Regions from separate parts of the Streptomyces sp. NPDC039423 genome, predicted to be linked through region 2. Evidence: riboswitches for the same ligand, from Rfam matches in the RefSeq annotation. Region 2 holds a riboswitch; the other holds the start of a gene.
What was found. Region 2 has a riboswitch for S-adenosylmethionine ahead of thrC (threonine synthase). Riboswitches for the same ligand answer to the same signal wherever they lie in the genome.

Region 1 (7,468 bases), on a different contig from region 2:
CTCGAAGCTCTCGGCGACTTCTCCGAGCCCGTCGGCCCTGCATTCTGGGAGCGCGGATGAGCACCACGACCGCAAGCGACGCCAAGCGCAAGGCGCCCGCCGGCGAGCGGGTCGCCGACTGGGCCGACGGCCGGCTGGGCATCTACGGCCTGGCCAAGGCCAACATGCGCAAGATCTTCCCGGACCACTGGTCCTTCATGCTGGGTGAGATCTGCCTCTACAGCTTCCTGATCATCATCCTCACGGGTGTGTATCTGACGCTGTTCTTCCACCCGAGCATGAACGAGATCGAGTACCACGGCTCGTACGTGCCGATGCAGGGCATCCGCATGACCGAGGCGTACGCCTCGACCCTGGACATCAGCTTCGACGTCCGCGGTGGTCTGCTCATCCGGCAGATTCACCACTGGGCCGCGGTGGTCTTCCTCGCGGGCATGTTCGTGCACATGATGCGCGTCTTCTTCACCGGCGCGTTCCGCAAGCCGCGTGAGATCAACTGGCTGTTCGGCTTCCTGCTGTTCGTCCTGGGCATGTTCACCGGTTTCACCGGCTACTCGCTCCCGGACGACCTGCTCTCCGGCACCGGTGTCCGCTTCACGCAGGGCGCGATCCTGTCCATGCCGATCGTCGGCACGTACATCTCGATGTTCCTGTTCGGCGGCGAGTTCCCCGGCCACGACATGGTGGCCCGGTTCTACTCGATCCACATCCTGCTGCTGCCGGGCATCATGCTCGGCCTCGTGGTGGCCCACCTGATCCTGGTCTTCTACCACAAGCACACGCAGTTCCCCGGCCCCGGCCGGACGAACAAGAACGTCGTCGGCATGCCGCTGCTGCCGGTGTACATGGCCAAGGCCGGAGGCTTCTTCTTCCTGGTCTTCGGCGTCATCGCGATGATCGCCGCCATGTTCACGATCAACCCGATCTGGGCCATGGGCCCGTACCGTCCGGACCAGGTGTCCACCGGCGCCCAGCCCGACTGGTACATGGGCTTCGCCGAGGGTCTGATCCGTGTCATGCCGGGCTGGGAGATCAACCTCTGGGGCCACACCCTGGTCCTGGGCGTGTTCATCCCGCTGATGCTCTTCGGCGTGATGCTCGCGGCGATCGCGGTCTACCCGTTCATCGAGTCGTGGATCACCGGCGACAAGCGGGAGCACCACCTGCTGGACCGGCCGCGCAACGCGCCCACCCGGACCGCTCTGGGTGTCGCCTGGGTCACCGGCTACATGGTCATGCTGCTGGGTGGTGGCAACGACATCTTCGCCACCCACTTCCACATGTCGCTGAACGCCATCACGTGGTTCGTCCGGATCGCCTTCTTCGTCGGCCCGGTCATCGCGTTCCTCGTCACCAAGCGGATCTGCCTCGGCCTCCAGCGCCGCGACAAGGACAAGGTGCTGCACGGACGCGAGTCCGGCATCATCAAGCGCCTGCCGCACGGTGAGTTCGTGGAGATCCACGAGCCGCTCAGCCAGGCCCAGCTCCACGCGCTCACCGCGCACGAGCAGTACGCGCCCGCCGAGATCGGCCCCGAGGTCGACGAGAACGGCGTGGAGCGCAAGCTGTCCCGCGGGCAGAAGCTCCGCGCGAAGCTCAGCAAGGGCTACTACGGCGAGGGGAACCAGATCCCCAAGGCCACCGCCGAGGAGTACAAGGAGATCACCAGCGGCCACGGCCACCACTGATCACCCGACGTCCGTCGCCCGACCCTGAGGTCGCCACGCATCGAGCCCCGTCCAATCGCCGGACGGGGCTCTTTGCCGTCCCCCGGGATGGATAGGGTGGTGGTCGAGCCCCTACTCCCCGTACGGACGACACCAGGAGCGACCATGAGCGCTGTGAACCCCGCTGGAGGCACGAGCACGGCGGGTCGTTCCTGGCCCCAGGTGCTGGACTCCCTGCTGGAGGGCCACGACCAGAGCGCCGACGCCACGGCGTGGGCGATGGACCGCATCATGCGCGGCGAGGCCACCGACGCCCAGATCGCCGGCTTCGTGGTCGCGCTGCGGGCGAAGGGGGAGACCGTCGAGGAGATCTCCGGCCTCGTCCGCACCATGTACGCGCACGCCAACCTCATCGAGGTGCCCGGCCCGTCCGTCGACATCGTCGGCACCGGCGGCGACGGGGCGAAGACCGTCAACATCTCCACCATGTCCGCGATCGTCGTCGCCGGTACCGGTGCCAAGGTCGTCAAGCACGGCAACCGGGCCGCGTCCTCCGCCTCGGGCGCCTCCGACGTCCTGGAGAAGCTGGGCGTCAACCTGAACCTCTCACCCCGGCGGGTCGTCGAGGTCGCGGAGGAGGCCGGCATCACCTTCTGCTTCGCGGTGAAGTTCCACCCCGCCCTGCGGCACGTGGCGGCGGCCCGCAAGGAGCTGGGCATCCGCACCACCTTCAACTTCCTCGGCCCGCTCACCAACCCCGCCCGCGTCAAGGCCCAGGCCACCGGGGTCGCCGACGCCCGGATGGCCCCCATCATGGCCGGGGTGCTCGCCGCGCGCGGCTCCTCCGCCCTGGTCTTCCGCGGCGACGACGGTCTGGACGAGCTCACCACTACGGCCACCTCCAAGGTCTGGGTGGTGCGCAACGGCGCGGTGCGCGAGGAGGCCTTCGACCCGCGGGACGTGGGCATCGAGCTGGTGCCCGTGGAGGCCCTGCGCGGCGCGGACGCCTCGTACAACGCCGATGTGGCGCGCCGGCTGCTGGCCGGCGAGACCGGCCCGGTGCGGGACGCGGTGCTGCTCAACTCGGCGGCGGCCCTGGCCGCCCTGGAGCCGTCCGACGCCCCGCTGACCGAGCGGATCCGGGACGGCATCGCCCGGGCGGCAGAGGCCATCGACTCCGGCGCGGCCCGCGCGGCGCTCGACCGGTGGGTCGCGGCGACCAACGCGTAGCCCGCCTCCGCCGCGTGACCTGGGGCGGCGCCCACCGGGCGCCGCCCGTCGTCGTCGGCGGGCCGGTGTCCCGGGATCCGGACACGGGTTGCGCGCGGGCGATCACGTTGTTTAACTTCTCGGCAGGTCATGAGTGACAGCGACTACGGCCCCGGCCCGCTGTCCGGCAACCCTCCGTCCGTGGCGGGGTGCCCCGGGTGAAGACCAGGCCGCAGGCGGCGAAGTCTGTGGCAAGCGCGGACCCCTGCACACCCTGGGGTCCTGGTCCTCAAGGGAGCAGTCTCGTGAGCAAGCGAATGCGATAGGGCGTCTCCGCCCCTTCTTCGGCATCCCCTTTCCCTCCGCCGCGCCGCACCCTCGTGCGTCGACGCGGTGGATTCGCCTGCCCCGTACGGGAGTTCGCCATGCCTGTCACCGCCGTTGCCGCCGACCGTTCGCTTTGTGCCCCGCTGCCCGTTCTGGGACGGGACGTCACCGTGCCGCTCGTCACCGGCGGCGAGGTCACCTACGCCGCGCTCGACTACGCCGCCAGCGCGCCGGCCCTCCAGCGGGTGTGGGACGACGTCGCCGCGTACGCCCCGTACTACGGCAGCGTGCACCGGGGCGCCGGTTACCTGTCGCAGCTCTCCACGGACCTCTTCGAGAACAGCCGTACCGCGGTGGCCGCGTTCCTCGACTGCCGCGCGGACGACCAGGTCGTCTTCACCCGGTCCACCACCGACTCGCTGAACCTGCTGGCCGCCGCGCTGCCCGCCGACTGCGAGGTCTTCGTCTTCGAGACCGAGCACCACGCCTCCCTGCTGCCCTGGAGGGACGCCCGGGTCACCTTCCTCGACGCGCCCCGCACGCCCGGACAGGCCGTCGAGACCCTGGAGCGGGCGCTCGCCGGCCGGGACCCGTACGGCCCCGCCCTGGTCTGCGTCACCGGTGCCTCCAACGTGACCGGCGAACTGTGGCCGGTACGCGAACTGGCCGCCGCCGCCCACGCCCACGGCGCCCGCATCGTCCTGGACGCCGCCCAGCTCGCCCCCCACCACCCGGTCTCGGTGCGGGACCTGGACGTCGACTGGGTGGCGTTCTCGGGGCACAAGCTGTACGCCCCGTTCGGGTCCGGCGTCCTCGCCGGGCGGGCCGACTGGCTGCGCGACGCCGAGCCGTACCTGGCCGGCGGCGGCGCGTCCCGCACGGTGTCACGGCGCGCCGACGGCGGGGTGGACGTCGAATGGCACACCACCGCCGCCCGCCACGAGGCCGGCTCGCCCAACGTCATCGGCGTGTACGCCATCGCCTCCGCCTGCAAGGCGCTCACCGAGGCCGGGTTCGACGACCTGGTCGCCCGGGAGCGGTACCTGATCGGCAAGGTGCGCGCCGGGCTCGCCGAGGTGCCCGAGGTGAAGGTGCTGTCGCTGTTCGGCGACGAAGCCCCGCGGGTCGGCGTCATCTCGTTCGTCGTCGACGGCTGGAACAGCTCGCACTTCGCCGCCGCCCTGTCCGCCGAGTACGGCATCGGCGTCCGCGACGGCCTGTTCTGCGCCCACCCGCTGGTGCGCACCCTGCTGGGCGGCGACCCGCGGACCGTCGGCGAGTGCGGCGCGCCCGACGGCGGGGCCACCTCCCTCAACGCCATCCGGGTCAGCTTCGGGGCGGGGACGCCGGACGAGCACGTCGACCGTTTCGTCCGGGCGGTCAAGGAACTCGTCCGGGACGGGGCGCGCTGGAACTACCGCACGGAGGACGGCCGTTGCGTTCCCGCTCGTGGCCAGGGCGCCTGACACGGCCGCCCCGCGTCCCCGGCGCCTCGCCCGGGACCCCGCCCCGCGCGGTCCGGGCGTCCAGGGGGCCCTCCCCGGTGGTTCCGGCCACCGGGCGGCCCGCTCGCGCGCCGGGCGTACGCCCGCGCGCCCCGCGGTGTCATCCGTACGGGTGATGGGCGGGCCGGCGCGGCCGACCCTCGGCGGGGCCGGGAGGGGACGCGATCTAGGTGTCGAGGCCGATCGCGAAGGCGGCCTCCAGGTCGTGCTGGGAGTACGTGCGGAACGCCACGTGCGTGTCCGTCGCCTCGACGCCCGGGATCTTGCTGATCCGGCCGGGGATGACGTCCGCCAGGTCGTCGTGCCGGGCCACGCGGACCATCGCGATCAGGTCGTACGTACCCGTGACGGAGAAGACCTCGCTGACGCTGTCCAGCGCCGCGATCGACTCGGCGATCTCGGGGATGCGGTCCACGCTGGTCTTGATGAGCACGATCGCGGTGATCACGTCTGTCCTTCTTCCTCGGTGGCCGCTGGGTGGGCCTTCACTCTAGCCCCCCGCCCGAAACGCACCCACGCGTACAGGAAGCCCAGGCAGAAGCCGACCACATGGGCCAGGTACGCCACCCCGGGGCCGCTGTCGGCGCCGTGGGCGGCCAGCCACTGGAGGACGAACCAGAAGATCAGCACGATCCAGGCGGGGAACCGCAGCGGCAGGAAGAAGAGGAACGGGAAGAGGCTGGTCACCCGCGCCCTGGGGAACAGGTGCAGGAATGCGCCGAGCACCCCGGAGATCGCCCCCGACGCCCCCACCAGCGTCTGGTCCGAGTCCGCGTGCGCCGCCGCGTACGCGAGGAGGGCGAGGCAGCCGGACCCGGCGTAGAAGAGGGCGAACTCCAGGTGACCCAGCCGTTCCTCGGTCATCGCCCCGAAGACGTAGAGGAAGAGCATGTTGCCCAGCAGGTGCAGCCAGCTTCCGCTGACGAACAGGGCCGTCAGCGGTGTGAGCAGCGCGTGCGCCGAGCCGTCGAGCAGCTCGGCCGGCACGATGCCCCACCGGCGGAAGTAGGAGCTCTGGGCGGCCAGCAGGGCGTCGCCCGTGCCGTACGAGGGGTTCAGTCCGGACACCGGGCTGACCAGGAAGACCAGGAAGCAGGCGCCGATCACGGCGTGCGTCACGAGTGGTCCGCGCCAAGCGATCATGGACAGATCATGACGTAAACGGAGGGAGCGGGACAGGGTGCCTCGCCGCACCACGGGGGTACCCGCAAGGCCGTAGGGTTACGGGACGCACACCCGCAGTTCGACGGCGCACCGCGGTTCCCGTACCCCGGCACCATGGAAGAGGACGGAACGATGACGACGGTTCCCCTGCCGACCGCGACGACCCGCTGGCGCTGCACGCTCTGCGGCAACCTCACGCGCTTCGACGTCACCCGGTCGTCCAAGGTCGTGGAGTACGTCCATCTGGACCTCGCGGGCGAGCCCACGGTGGAGGAGCGCGAGGTGGTCAGTGAGACCATCGAGTCGGTCCGCTGCCGTTGGTGCAACGCGGTGGACCGGATCGAGCTGGTGGACAGGCCCGGCGCGGCTTCCTGAGGACCGGGAGCGGCCGGAGGGCCACGACGGACGGGTAGTGGGGTGACGGATCGTGGAGCAGCCCGACAGCGGTGCTGAGCCGGCCGGTGCGGCCGGTGACGCCGCCGAGGCGCTCGACCGCCCGCTGCCCGAAGGGGTGCGGCGCCGGGTCGTCGCGCTCGTCTCGGACGCCTTCGGTGGCCTGACGGTCGCGGAACTGCCCGCGCAGCTACGCCAGTACGCCCGCTTCACCCCGTCCCGGCGGGCCAAGTTCGCGGGCAACGCCATGGCCGCGGCCCTGGAGGGCGACCCGCTGTTCCGGCAGCGGATCGGCGAGCGCCTCAAGGACGGGCAGCCCGAGCTGGCCCGCGCGGTCGAGTCCGGGGCGCCCCCGGCGGCCGCCGACCCGGTGGACGTCGCCGCCGCGGCGTACGTGTTGCGCCCCGCCGGCTGGGTCAAGCTGGTCGCCGCCGCCGGCGAGGAGGCCCAGCGGGCCGACGCCGAACGCGCCGACGAGGCGGGCCGGCGGGAGCTGGAACGGCTGCGCGCCGAACTGGCCGAGGCCCGCGCCCAGACCAGGACCGAGACCGAGCGGCTGCGCGCCGAGCTGGACGCGGCCCGCAAGGAAGCGGAATCGCTTCAGCGCAAGCTGCGCAGCGCCCAGAGCGACGTCAAGCGCGGCGAGGCCGCCCTGCGCCGGGGCCAGGCGGACATCGACGCCGTGCGCGCCGAGGCGGCCGCCCAGGTCTCCGCCGCCGAGAGCGAGACGCGCCGGCTCAAGGCCCGCCTGAGCGAGGCGGAGGCGGCCCTGGAGGCCAGCCGCCGGGCCGCCCGCGAAGGGCGCTCGGTGGAGGACATGCGGCTGCGGCTGCTGCTGGACACCGTCCTGGAGTCGGCCCAGGGGCTGCGCCGTGAACTGGCCCTGCCGCCCGTCTCGGTGCACCCGGCCGACACCGTCGACGCCGTGGAGCCCGGCCGGATGTCGCCCAAGGACATCGCGGCCCGCGCCCTGTCGGAAACCGACCCGGCGCTGCTGGACCAATTGCTGGCACTGCCGCAGGCGCACCTGGTCGTGGACGGCTACAACGTCACCAAGACCGGCTATCCGACCATGCCCCTGGAGAAGCAGCGGCTGCGGCTGCTCGGCGGCCTGTCGGCGCTGGCCGCCCGCACCGGCGCCGAGGTCACCTGTGTCTTCGACGGCGCGGAGCTGGCCGCTCCGGTGCTGCTGGCGCCGCCGCG
Region 2 (7,468 bases):
CGGCGGGCCCGGACCTGACCGACCGGGACCGCGCCGTCCTCGCCGTCGAACGGCGCTCGTGGCCCGGCCCCGGTGCCAAGGAGCGCGCGATACGCGAGCAGCTCGGCCTGTCGCCCACCCGCTACTACCAGCTCCTCAACGCGCTCCTCGACGACCCGCGCGCCCTCGCGCACGACCCCGTCACCGTCAACCGGCTGCGCCGGCTGCGGGCGTCGCGGGAGGCGCGGCGGTAGGTGTGGGCGGCCGGGGCCCTGGATAGGTTCGGTGCATGGGCACCCCACCGGAATCCTTGCCGCGTCCCGTCACGCCCGCCGGCCGTGAGGGCCTCGACGCGTTCCTGGCCGACCCCCGGCGGGCCGTCGTCGCGCTCGACTTCGACGGCACCCTCGCCGACATCGTCGACGACCCCGAGCAGGCCCGCGCCCACCCCGGCGCCGTGCCCGCCATCGCCGCGCTCGCCCCGCGGGTCGCGTCCGTCGCGGTCATCACAGGCCGCCCGGCCGGAGTCGCGGTGCGCCACGGAGGCTTCGCCGGAGTGCCCGGCCTGGAGCGCCTGGTCGTCCTCGGCCACTACGGCGCCGAACGGTGGGACGCCGTCACCGGCACCGTCCGGGCCGCCCCCGAGCACCCGGGCGTCGCGGCCGTCCGCGCCGAGCTGCCCGGCTTCCTCGACCGGGCGGGCGCGTGGCGCGGCACGTGGATCGAGGAGAAGGGCCGGGCGCTGGCCGTCCACACCCGGCGCGCGGACGACCCCCAGGCCGCCTTCGACGCGCTGCACGCCCCGCTCGCCGACCTCGCCACCCGGCACGGCCTCGTCCTCGAACCCGGCCGCCTGGTCCTGGAACTGCGCCCCCCGGGCGTCGACAAGGGCGTGGCGCTGACGGAGTACGTCCGCGAGACCGGCGCGCGGACCGTCCTGTACGCGGGCGACGACCTGGGCGACCTGCCCGCCTTCGCGGCGGTGGAGAAGCTCCGCTCGGACGGCCTGGCGGGACTGCTGGTGTGCAGCGGCAGCGACGAGGTCACCGAAGTCGCCCAGCGCGCCGACCTCCTCCTCCCCGGCCCCTCGGGCGTCGCCCGCTTCCTCCAGGCCCTGGCGGCGGCCGTCTGACCCCTCCGGCGGGGCGGCCGTGCCCGCGGGGCGGCGCCCCGCCGGAGGGGTCAGAGGGAGCGGAGGGCGGTGAGCTGGTCGAGGAACCAGCGGGAGGGGGGGAGGGACGTGGCGGCGGCGGCCAGGCGCTTGGTGCGGTCGGCGCGCTCGGTGAGGGGCATGGAGAGGGCCTCGTGGAGGGCGTCCGCGGTGCCGACCACGTCGAACGGGTTCACCGTGATCGCGTCGTCGCCCAGCTCCTCGTGCGCGCCCGCCTCGCGGGACAGGACCAGGGCGCAGCCCGCGTCGGAGACGACGGGGACCTCCTTGGCGACCAGGTTCATGCCGTCCCGGATCGGGTTGACCAGGGCCACGTCGGCCAGCCGGTACGCGGCCAGCGAGCGGGCGAAGTCGTCCTCGACGTGCAGGATCACCGGGGTCCAGCCGTCGCGGCCGTACTCCGCGTTGATCTCGTCCGCGAGGCGGGTGACCTCGGCGGTGTACTCGCGGTAGACGGCCAGGTCCTGGCGGGAGGGGTACGCGAAGGCGAGGTGGACGACCCGCTCGTGCCACTCGGGCCGCTCGGCGAGCAGGTGCCGGTAGGCGAGGAGGCCGCGGACGATGTTCTTGGACAGTTCGGTGCGGTCGACGCGCACGACGGTCCGGCGGTCGGGGCCGATCTGCTCGCGCAGGGCCGCCATCCGGTCCTCGACGTCCGGGCGGCGGGACCGCTCGCGGAGGAAGTCGGCGTCCGCGCCGAGGCCGTGCACGCCCAGGTGTGTCTGGTGTGGCGTGCCGTGCGCCGAGTGGCGCACGCTCGGCGACTGGTCCTTGGGCCACTGCGTCGTCACGTCCATGTCCTTGAGGGCGGACGCGCAGCAGTCCTGGAAGGCCTGGAGCCAGCGCCAGGTCAGGAAGCCCAGCCGGTCGGCGCCGAGCATGCCGAGGAGGAGTTCCTCCGCGATGTCGTCGGGCAGCATGGCGAAGTACTCGGGAGGGGCCCAGGGGGTGTGCGAGAAGTGGCCGATCCGCAGGTCGGGGCGCAGCTCGCGGAGCATGCCGGGGACCAGGGCCAGGTGGTAGTCCTGGACGATCACGACGGCGTCGTCGGCCGCCTCCACGGCGAGGGCCTCGGCGAAGGCGCGGTTGTAGAGGCGGTAGGACGCCCACTGGCGGCGCAGCTCCGCGTCGAAGACCGGCTCCAGCGGGGTCTGGTACAGCATGTGGTTGACGAACCACAGCACGGAGTTGGCGATGCCGTTGTAGGCGTCGGCGTGCACGGCCGCGTCGATGTCCAGCATCTTCACGCCCGGCTCGACCGCGGCGCCCCGGCGCACGGCCTGCCGGTCGCCGTCGCTCAGGGCCGCGCACACCCAGAGCGCGCCCGCGTCGGGCCCGATCGCGGACAGTCCCGACACCAGTCCGCCGCCGCCGCGCCGGGTGTCGAAGGTCCCGTCCTCCCGTGGCACGTAGCTGACCGGACCGCGGTTCGAGGCGACAAGAATCTGGGCTGCCATGGAGACGAACCTAGCCCGTAGCCCAAACACTCAAACGTATGGCGCTCACGCCACGCGGCGGCGCCGTGCGTACTCGGCCACCTCGATCATCGGGGGCCGTTCCTCGGTGTCGACGTCGTGCGTGCGCGGGACGAAGCCGTCCTCCCCGCGGTCGAACTGGGTCAGCCGCGGCCGGACCAGGTGCCCGCGCGACAGCCGTAGCTGGGCCGTGCGGTAGATCGCCGCCGCCATCCGGCCCAGCGCCCGTTCGTCCTGGTGCCGGTGCTTGCGGACGCCCACGTCCACCTGGGCGAGGGCGTCGAGGCCCACGGTGTGCAGGGCGTCGACCAGCAGGCCGAGTTCGACCCCGTACCCGACGGGGAAGGGCAGCCGTTCCAGGAGCGAGCGGCGGGCCGCGTACTCCCCGCCCAGGGGCTGGACGAAGCCGGCGAGCTGCGGCCAGTGGAGGTTCAGCAGCGGCCGGGCCACCAGCTCGGTCACCCGCCCGCCCTGGCCGGGCGTGCCGGCCAGGGGCCGGTCGTACATGGCCTTGACCAGGTGGACGGTGGGGTCGGTGAGGAGCGGGCCGACGATGCCGCTGACGAAATCGGCCGAGAAGTCGCGCAGGTCGGCGTCGACGAAGCAGACGACGTCACCGGTGGTGGCGAGGAGGGAGCGCCACAGGACCTCGCCCTTGCCGGGGAGGGCGGGTATGCGGGGGAGTATCGCGTCCCGGTGCACCACGCGCGCGCCCGCGGTGGCGGCCACCTCGGAGGTGCGGTCGGTGGAGCCGGAGTCGATCACCAGGAGTTCGTCGACGAGGGGGACGGCGGGTGACATGAGGTCGCGGCGGATGGTGGCGACGATGTCGCCGACCGTCGCCTCCTCGTTCAGCGCCGGCAGGACGACGCTGACGGTCGTGCCGTGCTTGGCCGCGAGCAGCCGGTCGAGCGGCCGGTCGGCCACGGACCAGGACCGCCGTTCCAGCCAGCGCTCCACCTCTTCCAGCACGTGATCTCCATCTCGCGTTTCGGACGACCATCTCGGGCGTCGGGGGGTTCGGTTACAGTCTTGAACAACGCGGATGACCGTCGCATGTCGGGTCCCCACGTTGGTGAACACGCACCACACAATCGAATACCGCTCATCCAGAGGGGCAGAGGGACACGGCCCGTTGAAGCCCCGGCAACCCTCCAGTCGGCACTCGTCAGCTCTTGCGCGAGGCCCCGGCTAGGGAAGGTGCCAAATCCGTCTCATGGCGAAGTGCGCCATGAGGAAGATGAGGAGAAAGGGCCTCGCCTCCATGGCTGTACAGACTGTCGCCACCGCCAAGAACGTCGACCTCGGGCCTGCTTCCGCCCTCTCCTGTCGCGAATGCGGCGAGCGCTTCCCGCTCGGCCCGGTTTTCGCCTGTGAGCTGTGTTTCGGGCCGCTGGAGATCGCCTACGACCTGCCGGTGGGTGACCCGGAAGCCCTGCGCAAGCGGATCGAGGCCGGTCCCGCCAACATCTGGCGGTACGCCCCTCTCCTGCCCGTGCCGTCCGACGTGGCGGACAAGCCGAACCTGAACCCCGGCTGGACCAAGCTCGTCCGGGCGGACAACCTGGGGCGCGAGCTGGGCGTCGAGCCGGGCAAGCTGTTCGTGAAGGACGACTCCGGCAACCCGACGCACTCCTTCAAGGACCGGGTCGTCGCCCAGGCGCTGGAGGCCGCCCGTGCCTTCGGCTTCACCACGCTGTCGTGCTCCTCCACGGGGAACCTGGCGGGTGCCGTGGGCGCCGCGGCGGCGCGGGCCGGGTTCCGCTCGTGCGTGTTCATCCCGCACGACCTGGAGCAGGGCAAGGTCGTCATGGCCGCCGTGTACGGCGGTGAGCTGGTCGGCATCGAGGGCAATTACGACGACGTCAACCGCTTCTGCTCCGAGCTCATCGGCGACCCGCTGGGCGAGGGCTGGGGCTTCGTGAACGTGAACCTGCGGCCGTACTACGCGGAGGGTTCCAAGACCCTGGCGTACGAGATCTGCGAGCAGCTCGGGTGGGAGCTGCCGGACCAGCTCGTCATCCCGATCGCGTCCGGCTCCCAGCTCACGAAGATCGACAAGGGGCTCCGGGAGCTCGTCGAGCTCGGTCTGGTCGCGGACAAGCCGTACAGGATCTTCGGTGCGCAGGCGGAGGGCTGCTCCCCGGTGTCGGCGGCCTTCAAGGCCGGTCATGACGTCGTGCGGCCCCAGAAGCCGAACACGATCGCGAAGTCGCTGGCCATCGGCAACCCGGCGGACGGCCCGTACGTGCTGGACATCGCCCGCCGCACGGGTGGCGCGGTGGAGGACGTGAACGACGAGCAGATCGTCGACGCGATCAAGCTGCTGGCGCGCACGGAGGGCATCTTCGCCGAGACGGCGGGCGGGGTGACCGTGGGCGTGACGAGGAAGCTGATCGAGGCGGGCGTGCTGGACCCGTCGCTCACCACGGTCGTGCTCAACACGGGCGACGGCCTGAAGACCCTCGACGCGGTGGCGCCGACCACCGGCCCGACCGCCACCATCCGCCCGAGCCTGGACGCCTTCCGCGCCGCCGGCCTGGCCTGACCGACTGAGAGGCAGCACCACGACATGAGCGTCAACGTCCGCATCCCCACCATCCTCCGTACGTACACGGGCGGCCAGGCCGAGGTCCCGGCGGAGGGCGCGACCCTCTCCGAGGTCATCGAGTCGCTGGAGAAGAACCACCCGGGCATCGCCGCGCGTGTCCTGGACGACCAGGGCAAGCTCCGCCGCTTCGTGAACGTGTACGTCAACGACGACGACGTGCGCTTCGAGGACGGTCTGGCCACCGCCACGCCCGACGGTGCCGGCGTGTCGATCATCCCGGCCGTCGCGGGCGGCTGCTGACGTACGCAGCGTGACGGACATTGCCCCCTCCGCGAGAGAAAGCGGAGGGGGCAATTCTGCATGGTTGAGCGCGGTAGAGTTGGGGAAGTCCCCGCCACCGCCTGTGCCGCACGCATATGAGAAGGTGCGCGGTCGCGACAAGATGCAGTCAATGTGAGCCCGAGAGTTGCGCCATTTGCGCGCTTTGCCCGGCCCGACTTGCCCGGGATTTTGGCTACTTCAGCCCCCTTTTCCGTTCACGCGTGCTCGGATTTCTCGTCCGATTGACCTGTTGCAGACGGCAGTTGGGCAGATACATTCAGCGGCGGTCGACGCGTTCCGGCGCACGCCTCCACCTGTCAGGGGGGCGAGGTCTGACCCGGGTCCGCGAAGTGCGGTCCTGTGCAAGGGCCAGTAATAGGGGAGTTAGGCATGGCTCAGGGCACCGTCAAGTGGTTCAACGCGGAGAAGGGGTACGGCTTCATCGCGGTCGACGGTGGTGCGGATGTTTTCGTCCACTACAGCGCGATCCAGATGGACGGCTACCGCACCCTTGAAGAAGGTCAGCGGGTCGAGTTCGAGATCTCGCAGGGCCAGAAGGGTCCGCAGGCGGACATGGTCAAGCTCGCCGCCGGCTGAGAGCCGCGTCGCGATCGACCGACCATCGACTGTCGACATCGCAAGTCTCGTCAGTACCGCACGTCAAGAGCCGAGGGGCTCGCGTTCCAGGGGACGCGAGCCCCTCGGCGTTCGTCCGGGCCCGTGGCATTCGCCCGGGCCCCTCGGTGTTTCTCCGGGCCGGCCGGGACGCGCCGCGCCCCCGGGCGGAGGCCCCCGAGGGGGTTCTCTCCGCGAGAGGCGCTTGCACTCGCAGGGGTCGAGTGCTAATCATTGGCGTTAGCACTCTGAAGGTGAGAGTGACAACGAAGGACCGGGTCGGTGAGGTCCGCAGGCCGGTGGGGCAAGGAACCACCTCAGGCAGGCAGACCGTCCGTCGCGGGCGCCAGCGCGGTCCGGAGCATCCACCCCAGTCCGGGAGGACCACTTCACATGGCCAAGATCATCGCGTTCGACGAGGAGGCACGGCGCGGCCTCGAGCGCGGCATGAACCAGCTCGCCGACGCCGTCAAGGTGACCCTGGGCCCCAAGGGTCGCAACGTCGTCCTCGAGAAGAAGTGGGGCGCCCCCACGATCACCAACGATGGTGTCTCCATCGCCAAGGAGATCGAGCTCGAGGACCCGTACGAGAAGATCGGCGCCGAGCTGGTCAAGGAAGTCGCCAAGAAGACGGACGACGTCGCCGGTGACGGTACGACCACCGCGACCGTCCTCGCCCAGGCGCTCGTCCGCGAGGGTCTGCGCAACGTCGCCGCCGGCGCCAACCCGATGGCCCTGAAGCGCGGCATCGAGACCGCCGTCGAGGCCGTCTCCGGCGCGCTGCTCGAGCAGGCGAAGGATGTCGAGACCAAGGAGCAGATCGCTTCCACGGCCTCCATCTCCGCCGCCGACACCCAGATCGGCGAGCTCATCGCCGAGGCCATGGACAAGGTCGGCAAGGAAGGCGTCATCACCGTCGAGGAGTCCCAGACCTTCGGTCTGGAGCTGGAGCTCACCGAGGGTATGCGCTTCGACAAGGGCTACATCTCGGCGTACTTCGCCACCGACATGGAGCGTATGGAGGCGTCGCTCGACGACCCGTACATCCTGATCGTCAACTCGAAGATCTCCTCGGTGAAGGACCTGCTCCCGCTGCTGGAGAAGGTCATGCAGTCCGGCAAGCCGCTGCTGATCATCGCCGAGGACGTCGAGGGCGAGGCCCTGTCGACCCTGGTCGTCAACAAGATCCGCGGCACCTTCAAGTCCGTCGCCGTCAAGGCCCCGGGCTTCGGCGACCGCCGCAAGGCCATGCTGAACGACATCGCCATCCTCACCGGTGGCCAGGTCATCTCCGAGGAGGTCGGCCTCAAGCTCGAGAACGCCGGCCTGGACCTGCTGGGCCGCGCCCGCAAGGTC

Region 1: another riboswitch for S-adenosylmethionine. It lies ahead of ACZ7LK_RS03880 (aminotransferase class V-fold PLP-dependent enzyme); the one in region 2 lies ahead of thrC (threonine synthase).

What each region holds. Positions count from the first base shown of each region.
Region 1 covers NZ_JBVKAH010000001.1:867,791-875,258, forward strand. Annotated here, with positions in the region: gene qcrA (cytochrome bc1 complex Rieske iron-sulfur subunit) at 1-60, shown strand, start outside; gene qcrB (cytochrome bc1 complex cytochrome b subunit) at 57-1,688, shown strand; gene trpD (anthranilate phosphoribosyltransferase) at 1,833-2,897, shown strand; SAM riboswitch class IV at 3,023-3,140, shown strand; gene ACZ7LK_RS03880 (aminotransferase class V-fold PLP-dependent enzyme) at 3,302-4,669, shown strand; gene ACZ7LK_RS03885 (Lrp/AsnC family transcriptional regulator) at 4,875-5,156, opposite strand; gene ACZ7LK_RS03890 (rhomboid family intramembrane serine protease) at 5,153-5,851, opposite strand; gene ACZ7LK_RS03895 (hypothetical protein) at 6,005-6,247, shown strand; gene ACZ7LK_RS03900 (NYN domain-containing protein) at 6,300-7,468, shown strand, end outside.
Region 2 covers NZ_JBVKAH010000006.1:412,039-419,506, reverse strand. Annotated here, with positions in the region: gene ACZ7LK_RS21715 (DUF3263 domain-containing protein) at 1-233, shown strand, start outside; gene otsB (trehalose-phosphatase) at 269-1,111, shown strand; gene ACZ7LK_RS21705 (alpha,alpha-trehalose-phosphate synthase (UDP-forming)) at 1,162-2,607, opposite strand; gene ACZ7LK_RS21700 (glucosyl-3-phosphoglycerate synthase) at 2,653-3,597, opposite strand; SAM riboswitch class I at 3,728-3,872, shown strand; gene thrC (threonine synthase) at 3,857-5,173, shown strand; gene ACZ7LK_RS21690 (ubiquitin-like small modifier protein 1) at 5,198-5,476, shown strand; gene ACZ7LK_RS21685 (cold-shock protein) at 5,888-6,094, shown strand; gene groL (chaperonin GroEL) at 6,506-7,468, shown strand, end outside.